One region of the Pseudonocardia sp. EC080619-01 genome, then DNA from elsewhere that is predicted to be linked to it. Evidence: predicted binding sites of a transcription regulator. Region 1 holds the regulator's gene; each other region holds the start of a gene.

What was found. The regulator LexA, encoded in region 1, represses DNA repair genes until DNA is damaged. The targets are predictions, from matches to a motif close to CGAACACGTGTTCG.
Region 2: the regulator LexA is predicted to act here: its motif matches at 1,216-1,229, upstream of AD017_RS36710 (DNA-processing protein DprA).
Region 3: the regulator LexA is predicted to act here: its motif matches at 1,917-1,930, upstream of AD017_RS29645 (DNA-processing protein DprA).
Region 4: the regulator LexA is predicted to act here: its motif matches at 1,751-1,764, upstream of AD017_RS35860 (intein-containing Rv2578c family radical SAM protein).

The regions. Positions count from the first base shown of each region.
Region 1 covers NZ_CP012184.1:1,099,296-1,103,472, forward strand. The annotation lists gene nrdR (transcriptional regulator NrdR) at 97-585, opposite strand; gene AD017_RS05055 (hypothetical protein) at 919-1,557, opposite strand; gene AD017_RS05060 (hypothetical protein) at 1,733-2,065, opposite strand; gene lexA (transcriptional repressor LexA) at 2,274-3,008, shown strand; gene AD017_RS05070 (hypothetical protein) at 3,034-4,167, opposite strand.
Region 2 covers NZ_CP012185.1:310,979-315,155, forward strand. The annotation lists gene AD017_RS29660 (hypothetical protein) at 1-112, shown strand, start outside; gene AD017_RS29665 (hypothetical protein) at 168-458, shown strand; gene AD017_RS29670 (hypothetical protein) at 507-995, shown strand; gene AD017_RS36710 (DNA-processing protein DprA) at 1,488-2,054, shown strand; gene AD017_RS35590 (hypothetical protein) at 2,659-2,811, shown strand; gene AD017_RS29680 (hypothetical protein) at 3,243-4,061, shown strand.
Region 3 covers NZ_CP012185.1:306,271-310,447, reverse strand. The annotation lists gene AD017_RS29655 (hypothetical protein) at 319-1,095, opposite strand; gene AD017_RS29650 (hypothetical protein) at 1,521-1,820, shown strand; gene AD017_RS29645 (DNA-processing protein DprA) at 2,006-2,908, shown strand; gene AD017_RS29640 (phosphoribosyltransferase) at 2,905-3,702, shown strand; gene AD017_RS29635 (IS110 family transposase) at 4,149-4,177, shown strand, end outside.
Region 4 covers NZ_CP012184.1:5,209,482-5,213,658, reverse strand. The annotation lists gene AD017_RS35860 (intein-containing Rv2578c family radical SAM protein) at 1-1,749, opposite strand, end outside; gene AD017_RS24440 (YibE/F family protein) at 1,851-3,347, shown strand; gene AD017_RS24435 (bifunctional 2-polyprenyl-6-hydroxyphenol methylase/3-demethylubiquinol 3-O-methyltransferase UbiG) at 3,349-3,894, opposite strand; gene hisS (histidine--tRNA ligase) at 3,897-4,177, opposite strand, start outside.

The DNA of each region.
Region 1 (4,177 bases):
CGTGCACCGTCCCCCTTCCGGTCCTGCCGACGTGGCTCCCGCGGTGCCGGTGTGCGCGCCCCCTGGTGCCCGCACCGGTCCGATCGGTCGCCCGGTTCAGCCGTCCCGGTTGCCGGCCGCGTCGTCGGCTGCTTCCCCGGCAGCCGCCGTACGCAGATCGGCGATCTCCTTCTCGAAGTCCTCGATGGAGGAGAAGGACCGGTAGACGCTCGCGAACCGCAGGTACGCGACCTCGTCGAGATCGCGCAACGGTCCGAGGATCGCCAGCCCCACCTCGTGGCTGGGAATCTCGGCCGCCCCGCGGGCACGCACCGTCTCCTCGACCCTGTGGGCGAGCTGCTGCAGGTCGTCCTCGTCGACCGGCCGGCCCTGACACGCCCGCCGAACCCCTCCGACCACCTTCTGGCGGCTGAAGGGCTCGCTCACCCCGCTGCGCTTGACGACGGCGAGCACGGTCTCCTCGACCGTGGTGAACCGGCGACCGCACGCGGTGCAAGACCGGCGACGGCGGGTACACGTCCCGTCGTCGGCGGTCCGGGAATCGATCACCCGCGAGTCCGGGTGGCGGCAGAAGGGGCAACGCACGACGTACCCACCCTCTTTCTCCCGCGACCTACCGGAGACTCTCCGCGATGACCTGTTCCCCAACCCGTGGGAGAACGACACCAATGTAACCCCTACATCTAGGGGTGCGCCATCCCAGGGGCGGCGCGGCGCCGAGCTTCGCCCGATCGGGACCCGAAGCCTCGCACACCGGCTCCCGGCCCCCGCCGACAGCAACCGATCATGAACGGATGCATACGCCCTGATCAGGTCGTGCACGCCGGCTCCGCCCGCCGTCCGTCGCCCCGGAACGACCGCGCCGGACGGCCACCCGGTTCCGCGACACGCCGGTGTGTCGCGCCCGGCGGCCACCGGTCAGCGTCCGGTCGCCGCCGTCACGACCGGCCCCGCCGGGCTCGCGGGGGCCGTCGCGCCGCCGGCGTTCCACCCGGCGGCCGCGTCACCCAGCAGCCCGAGCACCACGACGGCGGTCGCCGCGCACAGCGCGACCGCCACCCCGGCCAGCAGCCGGGAGCCCCGCGAGTGCGCCTGCGCCTGCCGCGTCCGGCGACGCGCCGGGGCGACGCACCGGCGGTGCAGCGGACGGACCGTACGCGGCGCGGGCACGGACGACGGGTCCGCCGCCACCGGCCGCCGGTCACGCCCGGGGACCCCCGCCGTCCGCCACGCCGGTGCCGCGCCCGGAACGACCGGCACACCGTGGACGGTGCGGCGCCCGGTGCGCTCCGGACGGTCGTGGCCGCCCTCGGCCCGCTCGATGCCGGCCCAGCGGAGCGCGGCACGCTCGGCCGCCGACAGCCGGCGGACGCCCTCGGCCACCGGCACCGCCCGGTCCTCGACGGGGTCGGCGTCGCGCAGCGCCGCCGTGGAGCGGCCCCCGCCCGCGCAGACCGGCCGGACCGGGCGCCTGCGCTCACGCGGTCCGGCGGAGCGCGTTCCCCGCGCCGTCTCGCGGGTCCCCCGCGCCACGTCACGCACGTCGAGCTCTCGCATGGCTCCTCCTGCTCCTCGCCGTCGGCGCCCGGCCACACCCGGCCGCGCGCCCTGCTCACCCCCGACCGGCCCTTCCCCGAGCCCGGTCGAACGGGTGTACGAGCTGTGTAGCACCGGCCCCCGACAGAAACGGGGGCCGCCGGCGGGCGCCCGCGGGCCCGCCGACGCCGGCGGGTCAGCGACCCGTGGACACGGCCGCCGGAGCGACCGGGACGACGCCGGCGGTGGCGACCTCGGCCAGCAGGCCCAGCCCGACGACCGCCGTGGCGGAGGCGACCAGCACGCCCACGGCGGCGACCGCCCGGTGCAGCACGGAGGGCGCACCCGCCGACCCCGCCGAGCGCGCACCCGGCGGCATCCGGACCGCCGCAGGCGTCGCGGAGGACACCCGGACCGTCGTCCCACACGGCGGCGGCGGCACCGCGAGCGGCGCCGCCCGAACCAGCTCCGCGGTGACCGGCGGGCGGACACCGCCGGGGACCACCCGCACCTCCGTCGTCGCGCTCACGATCTCCACCCCTCCCGGTCTCCGGCGCTGTACGGGCGCCGGACCGAAGTCGTCGAATCGATGTTCGATCGAACGCCTGTGCGATGTTCTACCACCGGGGTCCGACGGAATCCACGACACGCCCGGCACGAACTTCGAACGCATGTTTGGCGGACGGCCCGGACTTGGCTAGTGTTCGTGCCGGTAGATCCTCGAGGAGGCGAATGCGATGGCAGCGGACGAGTCCGGAGGCGGTGCGCCCGCCGGGCCGGGATCCGCGGACGTCCGGGAGTTCCCCGAGCCCCCGGCCGACACCCGTGGGCTGACCCCGCGGCAGCGGAAGGTCCTGTCGGTGATCCGGGACTGGGTGGATCGGTACGGGTACCCGCCGAGCGTGCGCGAGATCGGGGACGCGGTGGGGCTGACCTCCACCTCCTCGGTGCACCACCAGCTGCGGACCCTGGAGCGGAAGGGCTTCCTCCGCCGGGACCCGAACCGGACCCGGGCGGTCGACGTCCGGAGCCCGGAGCAGGCCGCGGCGGGCGACGGCACCGACGCGGACACCGAGGCGGTCCGGTCCGAGCGCCCGGCACCGGCCTTCGTGCCGCTGCTCGGTGACATCGCAGCGGGCGGGCCGATCCTCGCCGAGCAGGCCGTGCAGGACGTGTTCCCGCTCCCGCGGGAGATCGTCGGCGAGGGCACGTTGTTCCTGCTCAACGTCAAGGGCGACTCGATGGTCGACGCCGCGATCACCGACGGGGACTGGGTCGTCGTCCGGCAGCAGCCGGTCGCCGAGCAGGGCGAGGTCGTGGCCGCGATGATCGACGGCGAGGCGACGGTGAAGACGTTCCGCCGCAAGGACGGGCACATCTGGCTGATGCCGGCGAACGAGGCGTACGACCCGATCCCGGGGGACGACGCGTCGATCCTGGGCCGGGTCGTCGCGGTCATGCGCCGGCTCTGAGGCGCGGGACCGGGCCGTCGGCGGATCAGCTCCGCCGACGGCCGTGCAGGACCATCGCGCCGATCCCGGCCAGCAGCAACACCCCGAGCACCCCGGCCCCGGCGACGGCGGGCAGCCACGGCGGGAACGACCCGGTGCGGGGCACCTCCGCCGGTTGCGCGACCACGGGGGCCGCCGCGGCGGTCGCGGCCGTCGCCACGCCGGGCACGGCCCGGACGCCCGCCGGCGAGAGCCCGCGGGCCTCCGAGCCGGAGTGCAGCGTCCCGCGGCCGTCGAGGGCCACCGCCTCCCCCTGGGCCTCGTCCGGCAGCGGCACCGGCAGCGGCGCTGCGCGCAGGGCCTCGACGAGCGCGTCCGCGGAGACCCGGCCGTCCGGTGGCGGGCGCAGCGGGAACACCCACGCGTCGGTGTAGGTCCGCAGCGCGGCGACCCGGCCACCGTCGGCGCCGGGAGGGCCGACCGCTCCCCCGGTGACCGTCCGGGTCCCGGTGGCGCCGAGCGGGCCGCCGGACGTGGCGGAGTACGGGAGGACCACCTCGCCGACCCGGTCCAGCGTGACCGGTGTGGCGCCGCCGTCGAGCGGGCCGGCGGGCCGGTACACCCCGGCCGCCCCCGTGGTCTTCGCGACGATCAGCGGGGTCCCGTCGTCGGCGAGGAGGATCGCCTCGGCGTCGCGCGGCCCGTCCGGGTAGACGAGGTCGTGCGCCCGCGCGGGCCCGGACACCGGCAGCTCGACCAGGCGCACCGTGCCGCGGTCGCCGCGGTTGTCGCCGATGTCGGCGAGCCAGAGGGTCCCGTCGGGTGTCGCGCCGAGGTCCTCGACGTCGGTGACCCGGACACCGGTGTCCCGGATCTCGGTGACCGCGCAGGTCACCGGGTCGAGCGTGAGGACCTCGCCGGTTCCGCCGCCGTCGACGATCGCCCGGTACCGCACCGGGCCCGCTCCCGGTGGGCCCTCGGCGACCAGCCCGGAGAGCTCGGCGGCCCGCGGGTCCTCGGCCGTGCAGACCGGACGCGGCGCTGCCGGCCCGGGTGCGGCCCCGGTCCGTGGCGGGGCCCCCGGGACCTCGTCCGGCGCGGCGTGCGCCGCCGTCACCCCGCCGGCTCCGGCACCGCTGATGCCGAGGACGATCCCGAGCGCGACGGCGACCGGCCCCACACGGAGCCTG
Region 2 (4,177 bases), on a different replicon from region 1:
CCCGGACTGCACCAGCGAGCACCGCATCGCCGGCGCCCTGGTGATCCCGACCGCGCACAACATCACCATCACCCAGGCCGAGCCCGCCCCGGCCGCTGAGCCCGACGCCTGACCAGCTACGAGGTCGCCGAGCTCACCGCCGCCCACGACGAGCAGGAGCTACAGCGATGCCAGAGAACCACGACCCGTGGCAACGCCCCGTCGAGCACCACGGGACCGCGTTCGCCGACCCGCCAGCAGCCGCCTCACACGATCACTTCACGGCATTCGCCCAGGGCGCGCTGGCGTGGAGCGACACCTACCGGATCGAGTACGCCGACGAACCCGATACCGGTGAGCCCACCGTCGACATGGACGGCTGGGAGCCCTCCGACGCCGAGCTCGCCGCCGAGTGGGCCATCACCGAAGACGACCGTCGGGTCGACGCCACCGAACCGGACGACGATCCCGAAGCCTGACCACCCCTCACCGACCGGGCGCAACCACGAACAACCAGGAGGCACCTCATGCTCGACATCACGGAGTGGCGCGACCGCCACCAGAAGTCGATCGACGCCCGCCTGCGCGAACTCGGGATCGCCGGGTCGGAGGAGAGCCGTCCCGGGGCGGGCTACTACTACGGCGACATCATGCCCGGCGAGTGGTACGACGAGAACGCCGTACGTGACCTCGGGCTGATGCCCGACGGATCCTTCCGCGCCCCGGCCGTCGGGCTCGCGGCGGCCTCGCTCGACGACGCCCGCCACGACCTGATGGCCGCCCGCGACAACCGCGACCACCACGGCGACCGGTCACTGCCGGCATTGAACGCGGTCTGTCACGCCAACGTGGCCGTGCACCGCGCCGAGCAGGCCCTCGCCGAGGCCGAGCAACGCGAGGCCGCCGGCGAGCTGTGCTCCGGCAGGGATCCCCGCCGTCGGATGGCCGACGACGAGCTGCTCCTGCACACCAGTCTGGGCCTGCGCGAGCCGGCCGAGCACGAGCCCGACCTCTGATCAAGCCCAGCGGCCACACCCGGTGTGCCCCGGCGGTGAGACATCACCCCGGGGCACACCCCTTTCCTCCGTTCCTGCTGCCCCACGAGGTGCCCCGGATGCTCACCCACACCGCCCCCTGCCCGATCCCCGCCCCGACACCCGGTCGGGACCCACTGGCCGACGTGCGCGCCGCGCGCGCGTTCCTGCTGCGGCTGACCGACCGGTCCTGCCCGGAGCTGGAACAGCTCATCGTCTCGGCAGGGCCCCGCGCCGTGGCCGAGCAGCTCCGCGACGGCGAAATCCCCGACCCCCTCAGCGGGCACCTGACCCCGGAGCGGGTGCGGACCGCCGCGGCCCGGGCCGCCGGCGACGGCGAGGCCGCCACCCGATACGGGGCACGACTTCTGATCCCCGAAGACCCCCAGTGGCCCACCACCTCGTCGCTGGGCGGCACGGTCGGGCTGTGGGTCCGCGGGCGCCGCCGACCTGGAGATCCTGTCCGCGCCGTCGGTGACCCTGACCGGGGCCCGCGCCGCCACCGGCTACGGCACCCACGTGGCCTCCGACTTCGCCGCCGAGCTCGCCACCGCCGGGCACACGGTCATCTCCGGGGCCGGGTTCGGGATCGACGCTGCCGCACACCGCGGCGCCCTGGCCGCACACGCCCCGACCGTGGCCGTGCTGAACTGCGGCATCGACCGGAGCTACCCGACCGCGCACGAGAACCTCCTCGCACGGATCGCCCAGAGCGGGCTGCTCGTCTCCACGCAGCCACCCGGTACGACCCCCAGCCGTCTCCGGGTACTCGGCCGTGCGCGGGTGCTCGCCGCGCTCGGACACGCGACCGTGGTCGTCGAGGCCGCGGCCCGCTCCGGGACGCTGCAGGTCGCCGCCGCCGCACGGGAGCTCGGCCGCCCGGTCATGGCCGTGCCCGGCCCGGTCACCTCAGTGTGCTCGGCCGGGACCCACCAGCTGATCCGACAGCGAGCCACGCTGGTCACCAGCGGAGCCGACGTGCTCGCCGCGCTCGCCGAACACGGGCGCCTCGCCGCCACGAGCGCCGCGGCCTGGCCCTGATCCGCGAAACCGTGAAGGCAGGAGCCATGGTGCCGGTGCGCAGCAGGGCGTCACCAGCTCGGTGCCGGTCATGAATGCGAGGTCACCAGGCCGGTGCCGGTAGGCAGTGCCCGGTCACCTGCCCGGCGCCGGCGGGTAGGGCCTGGTCACCTGCCTGGTGCCAGTGGGCAGGGCCCGGTCACCCGCTCGGTGCCGGCGGGCACCGTCGGTGGTCGGCGGTGCCGGGAGCGGTGCGGGGGTGGCCTCCGGTGCTCGGCACGGCTGGATCGCCCGAAGGTCAGCACACCCGCGCCGGGGCAAGCACCGATGAGCCGCCGCTGGCCCGTGCGGGTGAGACCGCCCCATAGCCATCGCCCGAGATGCAGGTCGGCTGCGCTGCAGTGCGGCCGAGGCAGCGGGCTCGACCGGCCGGATGGTCACCGTTGCTGGTCCCCGGCCACCGGTCTCGGCCCCCGACCCGGGGTGCCGGTCCAGGATGCCCGGGCCGGCCGGCGGTGTCACCCGCACGGGCCAGCGGCGGCTCCCCGCCGTCCCTTCGGGACCCCGGCACGGCCGTGCTGAGGCTGCGCCGCGTTCCAGCCGCACCGACCACCGGAGGCCACAGATGAGCGCGCCCACCTACGACATCGTCGACGGCTACACCGAGCGCGACGCCCTGATCGTCGACGAGTTCCTCAGCGACGACTGGGAGAACACCGGCCCGGCCCCGGTCGCCGAGTGGGAGATCGACCTGGGCGACGAGGAGCCGCCCTTCTGAGGCAGCCCTCCGGTCACGGGCCCCGCCGCCGGCGGGGCCCGGCCACACGTGTCGCCGTGCCGATGCTCGCTGCCGGCATCCATCGATGCACCTGCCGGCATTCAAGGGTGGTCGGGCCGGGTACGGCGGCCGGCCGGTGACGTAGGGCCGCTCAAGGCCGCGGCCGGCCGAGAACCCTGTTGGACCCGCCTGGCGGCGGGGCGGCTGGGCCTGACGGCCCTAGAGCTGAGCACGGCCTCACTCAACCTCAAGGGCGCTCCGCTGGCGCTCCGCGTCGCCTGCGGCGACAGCCCTCCGGTCTGCCCTTGACCTCGAGCCTCGGAGGCCGTGCAACCGCCGCGAAGCGGCAGCGGGGACGACGCCCGCTGCCCCTCACGGGCCGACAGGCCCACCCACCTCTGACCACCGGCCAGCACGGAGGCGCACTCGGCATGGACACCACCACCGACGCGACGAGCACCGACACAGCCCAGCAACTCCGACAGGTGGCCGACCTCATCGCGGCGGGCGCGACCCGCGAGGCGCGACGCCGAACCGGCCGCATCGCCGACGCCGCCGACCCCGACACCCGCGCCCTACTGGCCGAGATCCTGACCGCCCTCGAGAACCCGCCGTCGGTCATGCTCGACGAGCTGCGGAAGCTGTGGAAATGCCACAACGCACTCGGGCGCGAACTCATCGAAGCATGCGCTCCACGACCGGAACGACGGGCCGAGGCAGCGACCCAGACCGCCCGCGCGGTACGCGCAACCCGCGCGGAGCGCCGCGACTACGAGCGCCGCAAACCCCGCGATCTGGTCACCCGCCAGGGCATCCCGCGCCAGCGCCGCAGCCAGCACACCACGGACCAGGACGCCGCCGCACGCCGCTACTTCGCCGGACGCGTCGACCCGACCGAGGACACCGACGACCAGACCGACTACGAACAGCTCGACTACGACCGCGCGGCCGTGCCCCCGATGCGTGGCCTGCCCTGCGTGGCCTGCGGGGTGGAACGCCCGACGCGCGACCAGCAGCGCACCCGCGACGACGGGCTGTGCGAGGACTGCCGCGACAGCGGCACTTCGGGCGTCCCCATCCTGCCCGCCACCGCCACCCGCGCCGACGTCCTGGCCGCCCGGTGCGACTACATCGCCGCCACATCCCACACCACCGCCGAACGCAACGCCCGGCTCAACCGCGACTGGCGCTGCCTCCGCACCGCAGACCGCTTCACCATCGCCGACTGGCACACCCGCCAGCCCAGCTAGACACCCACCAACCCAGAGGCGCCCCGCCATCAGCGGGGCGCCTCTTCCACGTTCACCGGTCCAACCCGGAACCGGTGCCGAGCACCACCCAGCCATCAGGGGCGACGACCGCGACC
Region 3 (4,177 bases), on a different replicon from region 1:
GATCCTGCAGCGCAGTGGCCGGTTGATCACGGTGACGGCGGCAGGGCGGCGCACTCGGCGATCGCAGTCCGGTGGGCGAGGCGGCGGAACGCCTCCCTGCCCTGTTCGACTATGTCCGGGGGCGCCGACCAGCACTGTTTCTGGCTCGGGGACGGGCCGGTCCAGGTTGCTTGGCGGGCGGGGTAGAGCGCTACCTGGCGTATCCGCCACCGGTCATCGGGGTCCAGGCAGGCGTAGCCGAGCAGCTGGCGGCGCCCGCTGCGATCCGGGCGAGCTGCTCGATCTCCTGTGATCGGTGAGCCGCCCGAGAGGCCTGGTTCAGGACGGGACCCTGCGCCAGACCGCGGCGGCGTCGACGAGGTCGATGGCCACCGAGTCGCCCCATCCTTGGGCGATCCGCAACGCGAACAGCGCATGGTGCTGGCCGGCGGTGCCGACGCGGCCAGCGAGGTGATCGAACAGTTCGGCGACGTCGACGTGGCCGACATCGGCGGTGCTCACGATCTCGACCGGACCGTTGCGCAGGCCGCGGCGCAGCCGCCACACCTCGACGGTGGCCTGCGCGGTCGAGCGCAGCGCACCGCGTCGCCAGTCGGCGTTGCCGGGATGAAGTGCACGGCTCGCCCAGTACCGCCAGATCCGCATCGTCGAGGGAAGCTTCATGAGCAGCCCGCGCGCCGTGTAGGGCACCGCGACGCCGCCCCCGCCGGCGCAGGCGTCCTGGTCGTCGGCCGGGGCGGGGTCGAGGAGGTCCTGGCCGGGGCAGAACGGCTGCCGGCAGGGCTCGCCGCGTGTGGCGCCGCAGTCGTCGCAGCCAGCGGGCAGTGGTGCGATGCCGAGCACCGCTACGGGGGCATGGGCGGTGTCGGTGGGGTCGAGACGGCCGTAGCGCCCGCACTGCGGGCAGGTCACGGTCTGGTGGGTGTCCCAGTCAGGGTCGGACATGATCCGGCCGCGGCGATCGGCCGGGCGCAACGCCGCGGCCTCGGTCGCGCAGGGGCACCGATGCAGGGTGACCCGGCCATCCGGGAGGAACCGGCCCAGCTCGCCGGTGTCGCCGGTGCTGTCCTCGGTGGTGGAGTGGTGATCGGTCATGGTGGTCTCCTGGTCGAGTCGTACCGGTGGGTGACAGCACCTGTCTGGGCGCGCCCGGGTGGGCTCGGGCGGGGGTTCGCTGCTGGCCCGTCCGGCGTGGGATCACCACTGCCCGGCAGCAACCGCATGCTGGGAACCGGCTGCAGGTGATCTCGCCCGGATGGCGTCAGCGAGCGGTTCATCGCACCGGTGCCCGCACGGGCGGGCAGGGTGCGGCGGTCATCCCCGGCCGCCGACCTTCTGACGGCCCCGGTCGCTCGGTCCGGTCGCCGGGTTGCGGGTGCAAGGTCGTCGCGGCTGCCGTCGGGCCTGGAGAGGTGCGCGAGTCGGGTGGAGCGCCCGTGTGGGTTCGCTGTGGTTCAGGTGGTGTCGCTTTCCGAGGGCCCCACCGAGGGCGGGAAACGCCCTGACCCGGCGCTGGAGAGATGACGGCGAACATCATCGCCAGCGCGTCGCGGTACGAGCGGTGGCTGATCGGCCGGCGCACCCGCGAGTGGGCTGGCTGCGAAGCGTGCCGCCGGTGCTCGGCGGGGCCGCCCGACCCGGTGTCGGACGACGTCGTGCGCCAGATCCTGGCCGACCACGACCGTGGGGAGACGCAGGCCGCGATTGGCGCGGCATTGACCGCAGAGGGCGTGCCGACCGCCCGCGGCGGGCCCCACTGGTGCCCGTCGACGGTGTGCGCTGTGTTGCAGGGCCAGGACGCGGCCCAGCTGGCGGGGTGAGAAGGTCTGCCTCGATCGCATGACAAGCCTTACCTACCTGTAACCGGCGACGCGTGTCGCCCGTTGATGACAGAGAGCCTGGTCATGCGCCATAATCGAACGCATGTTCGGCATGTGCTCGTGACGACCAGAGGGAGGTGAACAGCCAGGTGTCAGGACTCGCTGATAGCTCTACTCTCGGACCGGTGTGGGATGACGCGGAACGTGCGGCGCTCGTTGCACTGCTGCGCAACCGCCCGAAGCGGATGACCTACGCCGACGTCGTCGCCGAGGTCGGCCCGCGTGAGAGTGCCCTCGACCTATGGCACACCCACAATCCCGCCGGTCTGTACGGCGAGGCGGAGGAGTTGACGGCAGCCCGCCGGGACATCGAGGCCTGGCAGGCCGCCGGTCTTGGGTTCCTGACCTTCCTCGACGACGCGTATCCGGAGCAGTTTCGCGCTGTCCACGACCTCCCGCCGGTGCTGTTCCACCGCGGCCGTCTGGTCAGCGACGAAGTGTCGGTGTCCGTCGTCGGCTCCCGGACCGCGTCTGAGCGCGGGCTGTCCATCGCACGGTCGGTAGCCCTGGGCCTGGTCGAGCGTGGTGTCACCGTCGTGTCCGGGCTGGCGAAGGGGATCGACGCCGCCGCACACACCGCCACGCTGGAGGCGGGCGGTCGCGCGGTCGCCGTCATCGGCACGGGGATCAACCGCTACTACCCGGCGGAGAACCGCAAGCTGCAGGACGCGGTCGCCCGCGAAGGGCTACTGCTGTCGCAGTTCTGGCCCGACGCCCCGCCCGGCAAGCACACCTTCCCGATGCGCAACTCCGTAATGTCCGGCTACGGTCGGGCGACGGTCGTCGTCGAGGCAGGCGAGTACAGCGGCGCGCGGATCCAGGCGCGCGCAGGAGTCGCCCACGGGCGTCCCGTCATCCTCACCGAACTGGTCGTCGCTGCCAACCAGTGGGCCCAGAAGCTGGTCGGCCAGCCGGGGGTGCACGTTGCCGACAGCACGGCGACGGTGATGCGCATTGTCGAGGACATCGTCAAGGAGCCCGGCAAGATCGACGCCTTCCTCGCCCCGGCGGCGTCGGGCTGGGGATGACCGAACCGCACGACCCCCCGCCCGCCGAACGCGACCGCGTTGCACGACTCGTCAGAGACCGGGTGGGCGCGATCTTCGGGACACTGCAGCGCGGCGCGGGAATCTGTGAGGCGTGTGCTGGGCCCGCGTCGGCCGCGCTGTGCGATACGTGCGCTGGGCATAGGCGCACCTTCGGCGTCGAGCGTCTCGCCGACCACGTCGTGCCGCTGTCCTATGCGGTGAAGGGCCAGCAGTCCGGCCACCACATGCACGGATACAAGGGTGATCGTGGCTCGTCCGCCGACAACCTCCGCGACGTCAAGTTTCTGGCCCGGGGGGCGGCGTTCCTGCACCGCAATTGCATCATCGCAACGGTCGGACGTCCCTGGGCGGCCGTCACGTTCGTGTGTTCGGCGACCAGGCCCGGGACCCAGCACCCGGTGTCGCTGCTTGGCGACCAGGTCGTGATCTACGACGACCCGTCCGTCCTCAAGTTCCAGATCAAGACGGGGCCGAGTATCGAGGTCGATCGTCGCGACGGCCCGCTGCCGGACCGGTTTGTCATCCCGGACCGGTGGACGGACCGAGTTCACGGGAAGCACGTGCTGGTCGTCGACGACACGTGGGTGGCCGGTCGGAACTCGCAGTCCGTGTCTATTGCTCTGAAAGATGCGGGAGCGAGTGAGGTCACCGTCGTCTGCGTCGCGCGCTGGCTCGACCGCTACTACGACGGGCACGGCGCTCTGATCGACAGCCTTCCGGATCTGTTCGATCCGTTGCTCTGCCCGGTGACGGGTGGGGCCTGCCCGTCCTGACAAAGGTCAGTCTCGCGGTGGCGCCAGCGGCCCCCTCGCCGCCCGACGCTCGGGCGCCCGACCCCGGGAACGGTGCCCCACCGAGGCCGTCGTGGGTGAACGAGCCGAGCGCGGCGCGCTCGCCTCGCATCCACAGCAGTGGCGCCGCCCGGTCGGGGCTGCCGCCACTCGAGGCGCTGGGAAAAGTGGCGTCGGGGTGGCCGTTGGAGGTGATGGTCATGCGGTGTCTCCCTAAGGTCGTAGGTGTTCGGGGTTGGTGCCCCGGATGCCCGGGACGACGGGGTGTGGCTGATGAGGTGTTGTCGCTTCGGTGGCTCGGAAGGAATGGCCGCCCCGTCGTGCTGGACAGGCCTGGCCACTGATTCGGATCTGTGCGGACCGTCGCTGATTAGGGACCTGATGGCGGGTTGTCCACGGGCGTGACCTGCAACGACAGGAGCCTGCGCGTGGCGCAACGGCCAGTGATCTGGATCGG
Region 4 (4,177 bases), 2.0 Mb from region 1:
GTGCAGCGCGAGCACGGTGGCACGGCAGGCACCGGCCGCGGCGATCTCCCCGAGCAGCGCGTCGAGCGCCTCGGCCGAGTCCGTGAGCCACGGCAGGACGGGCGCGACCATCACCCCGCACGGCAGGCCCGCCTCCGTGATCCGCCGGACCAGGTCGAGCCGGGCCCGCGGGCTCGGCGTCCCCGGTTCCAGGCGCGCCTGCAGCTCCCGGTCGAGCAACGCGACCGAGACCCCGGTGCCGACCCGGACGTCCCGGTTCGCCGCGGCCAGGTCCGGCAGGTCCCGGGTCAGCACGGTGCCCTTGGTCAGGATCGAGAACGGTGTGCCGGACCGGGCGAGCGCCCCGATCACCCCGGGCATCAGCCGGTAGCGGCCCTCGGCCCGCTGGTACGGGTCGGTGTTGGTGCCCATCGCGACGTGCTCCCGCCGCCACGACGGCCGCGCCAGCTCACGCTCCAGCACCCGGGCGGCGTTCACCTTCACCACGATCTGGGAGTCGAAGTCCGCGCCCGCGTCGAGGTCGAGGTAGGTGTGGGTGTTGCGGGCGAAGCAGTTGTGGCTGACGACCCCGGCCGCGACGAAGTCACCCGTGCCGGTGGTGATGTCGTACATCGGGACCACCCGGCCGGTGTCGTGCACACCGGTGACCTGCGGGGCCCCTTCCGGCGGCTCCTCGACGAGGGCACCGGTGACGTCGCGGACCCGCGCGACGGCCGGGTCCGCGACCGCGACCAGCCGCAGCTGCTCCGCCGCGCCGCCGAGCACCCGCAACGCGCGCGCACCCGGCCGCCCGGACGGTTCGGACGCCACCCGGAACCCGAGCCGGCGCACCGCCGCGACCGTGGCCCGGGTGAGCTGCTCGTCGCCCGGGACGATCCGCAGCACCCCCGCCGAGACCTGGCCGCAGGCGTCGAGCACACCGCCGACGAATCCCGCCGACCAGCCCTGCCCGGGGTGCTCCGGCCACACCGTGGGCGACGGCCGCTGCGCCGCGGCCGGGGCCGCCGACGGTGCGGTCGCCCGTGCCGGTTCGCCGATCAGGTGGTGGGCGCGGGCGACCGCCTCCAGCTCCACCCACGCCGACGGGAACGCCTCGGCCGTCACCCGGGACCGGACCGCGTCGGCCCGGACCAGGCCGCAGAGGTAGCCCTCGTCGTAGCCGGGCGGCCGGGCGCCGCGGGGCATCGCCGCCGCGCCGGGCCCCACCAGCGCGGAGCCGGGCCGCAGGTGCGGACGGTCCGCCGAGGCCCGGCACCGCCCCGGCCGCACGTGGGCCCAGCCCTCGCCGGTCAGGAAGCGGTGCTCGGCCGAGGTGACCAGCACCGTGCCGTCGGTCAGGGACACCCGCTGGGCGCGGCGCCGGGTGGACCAGTGCGCGAGCACCGGGGTGCGGACGAACCGGCGGCGGCCCCGCCCGTCGGACGTCGTGCCGACCACCTCGTCGCCCGGGCGGAGCTCCCCGATCGGGCGGGACCGGCCGTCGGCCGTCAGCACCGGGGTGTCGCCCGCGAGGCAGTAGGTGCACGCGTGGGAGCAGCCGCGGTACGGGTTCACCGTCCACCCGAACGGCACCGGCGAGGACGACGCCACCCGGTTCAGCACCGACCGCGCCTCCACCTCGTGGAACACCGTCCCCGCGAACTCCGGCGTACGCACCGTGCGCAGCAACCCGCGCATCCCCGGCAGCGCCGCGTCCGCGCCGATCCCGTCGATCCCCACCTGCTGCCCGTTCCACCGCACGAGAGTCATTCGAACACAAGTTCGAACACCGGGCAACCGGTCGTCGCCCGGCGGCCGCCTCCGGGCGAGGACCGGTCGGCGGTGCGGTGATCGCTTGCGAGGATGCGGACGTGCATCCCGACGATCCCGGCCCGCGGCACCCGTACCCCGGGGACCCGCGGGGCGGGCAGCCGTCCGGCAGGCGGCGCCGCCCCGAGCCCGGCGACGGCCACGGGCACGGTGTCCCCCGGCCCCGTGCGACCCCGCCCGTGCCGGGGCGTCCCGGTCCCGGTGGCCCGCCGCCGGAGCGGGCCGCTCGTCGTCCCGACGCGCCGTGGGCCCCGGGAACGGAGGGCGCCGGGCAGGAGCACGGCGGCGGGTACGCCACCGGGCCGGTGCCCGCCGGCGCCCCGACCGGCACCGGGCGCCGTGCGGCGCGACGCCGGGCCGAGGAGGACCACGCCGGCACCGGGCACGGCCACGGGCACGGACACGGCGCCCCCTCCCCCGCCGGCCGACGGGTGCGGAACCTCCTCGTCGCGCTGCTCGTCCCCTGCGCCCTCGCGACCCTCACCGGTCTCGTCCTGCTGTGGCCGGGGCCGGTCCCGGCACCCGAGCTGCCGCCGACCGAGCAGGTGCACGGCGACGTGCAGTCCGTCCAGGTCGCGGACTGCTCCCCCGGCTCCGGCGACGGGGCCTGCACCGGCGTCACCGTCCGGATGACCGACGGCCCCCGGGCCGGACGCGACCTCGTGCAGCTCGTCCCGACCGAGCCGTCCAGCCCGCGGTTCGCCGTCGGCGACCCGGTGACGATGGCCTGGTCCGGCGGGAACCCGGACGAGGCGGGCTCGTACCAGCTCAACGACTTCCAGCGCGGGCCCGCGCTGGGCTGGCTGGCGGCGGCGTTCGCGGTGGCCGTCGTGCTGCTGGGGCGGCTGCGCGGGTTCGCCGCCCTGGTGGGCCTGCTGCTCAGCTTCGCCGTGCTGCTGTGGTTCGTCCTGCCGGCGATCCTGTCGGGCGGGTCACCGCTCGCGGTGGCCGTCACCGGGTCGTGCCTGATCATGTTCGTGGTGCTGTACCTGACCCACGGGTTCAGCGCCCGTACGTCGTGCGCGGTACTGGGGACGCTCGCGTCGCTGGCCCTGATCGGCGTGCTCGGCTACGCCTTCACCGCGGCCACCCGGCTCACCGGGCTGGACGACACGACGGCCAACCTGATCGGGACGCTCGGCCCCGGCGTCCCGATCGACCCGCGCGGCCTGGTCCTGGCCGGGCTCGTGATCGGCGCGCTCGGTGCGCTCGACGACGTGACGGTCACCCAGGCGTCGGCGGTCTGGGAGCTCGGTGCGGCGAACCCGCGGCTCGGGCCCCGCGAGCTGTTCGCCGCCGGGATGCGGATCGGCCGCGACCACGTGGCGTCCGCGGTGAACACCCTCGTGCTGGCCTACGCCGGCGCCGCGCTCCCGTTGCTGCTGCTGTTCTCGGTGGCGGCCGGCGGCGTGACGGAGGTCCTGACAAGCCAGGACGTCGCGACCGAGATCGTCCGGACGCTGGTCGGCAGCATCGGGCTGGTCGCCGCGGTGCCGGTGACGACCGGTCTCGCGGCGCTCGTCGCCGCCCGTCGCTGACTCAGGCGGGCCGGCGGACCACCAGGTGCGCCTCCCCGCCGCCCTCGTGGTGGGCGACGACCTCCAGCTCGCCGAACGCCGCCGGAAGCTCGCCGGGGGCGGCCCGGTACTGCCCGCCGGTGTCGCCGACCTCGGAGAGCACGGTGACCACCAGCAGCCCGCCGGGAGCGACGGCCGCGGCGAGCGCCGGGTAGAGCGCGGGGGCCCGGAACCGCTGGCAGACGACGACGTCGTACACGTCGTCGTCGGCGGGGAACCCGTGGTCGAGGTCCGCCTGGACCCAGCGGACCCGCCCGGGCGGCTGCTCGGCCGCGACGAGCGCCGCCCCGGCCGCGAGCCCGGCCGGCGAGACGTCCACCGCGACGACGTCGAGCCCCTGCGCGGCGAGCCACGCGGCGACGGACCCGCGGCCGCAGGCGACGTCGAGCGCCCGGCCGGTGGCCGGCAGCAGCCCGGTGTGCGGCCGCAGCGCGTCCGGTGGCTGCGGGGTGCCGACGCCGGCCGCGCGGTGCCGGGCGTCCCAACGCTCCTGGTCGTCGACGGCCACGGTCAGCTCGCGAGGGCCGTGACGACGGCTCCGGTGACGGCGTCGAGCGGGACGTCCTGCTGCTCGCCGGAGGCGAGGTCCTTGAGCCCGACGGTGCCGTTCTCGAGGTCGCGGTCGCCCAGGACCAGCGCGAACCGGGCGCCGGAGCGGTCCGCCGACTTCATCGCGCCCTTGAGGCCGCGCCCGCCGTAGGAGAGGTCGACCCGCACCCCGCGGGCCCGCAGCTCGGCCGCGACGACGACGAGCCTGCGCTTCGCGGCGTCGCCCAGCGGCACCCCGAACA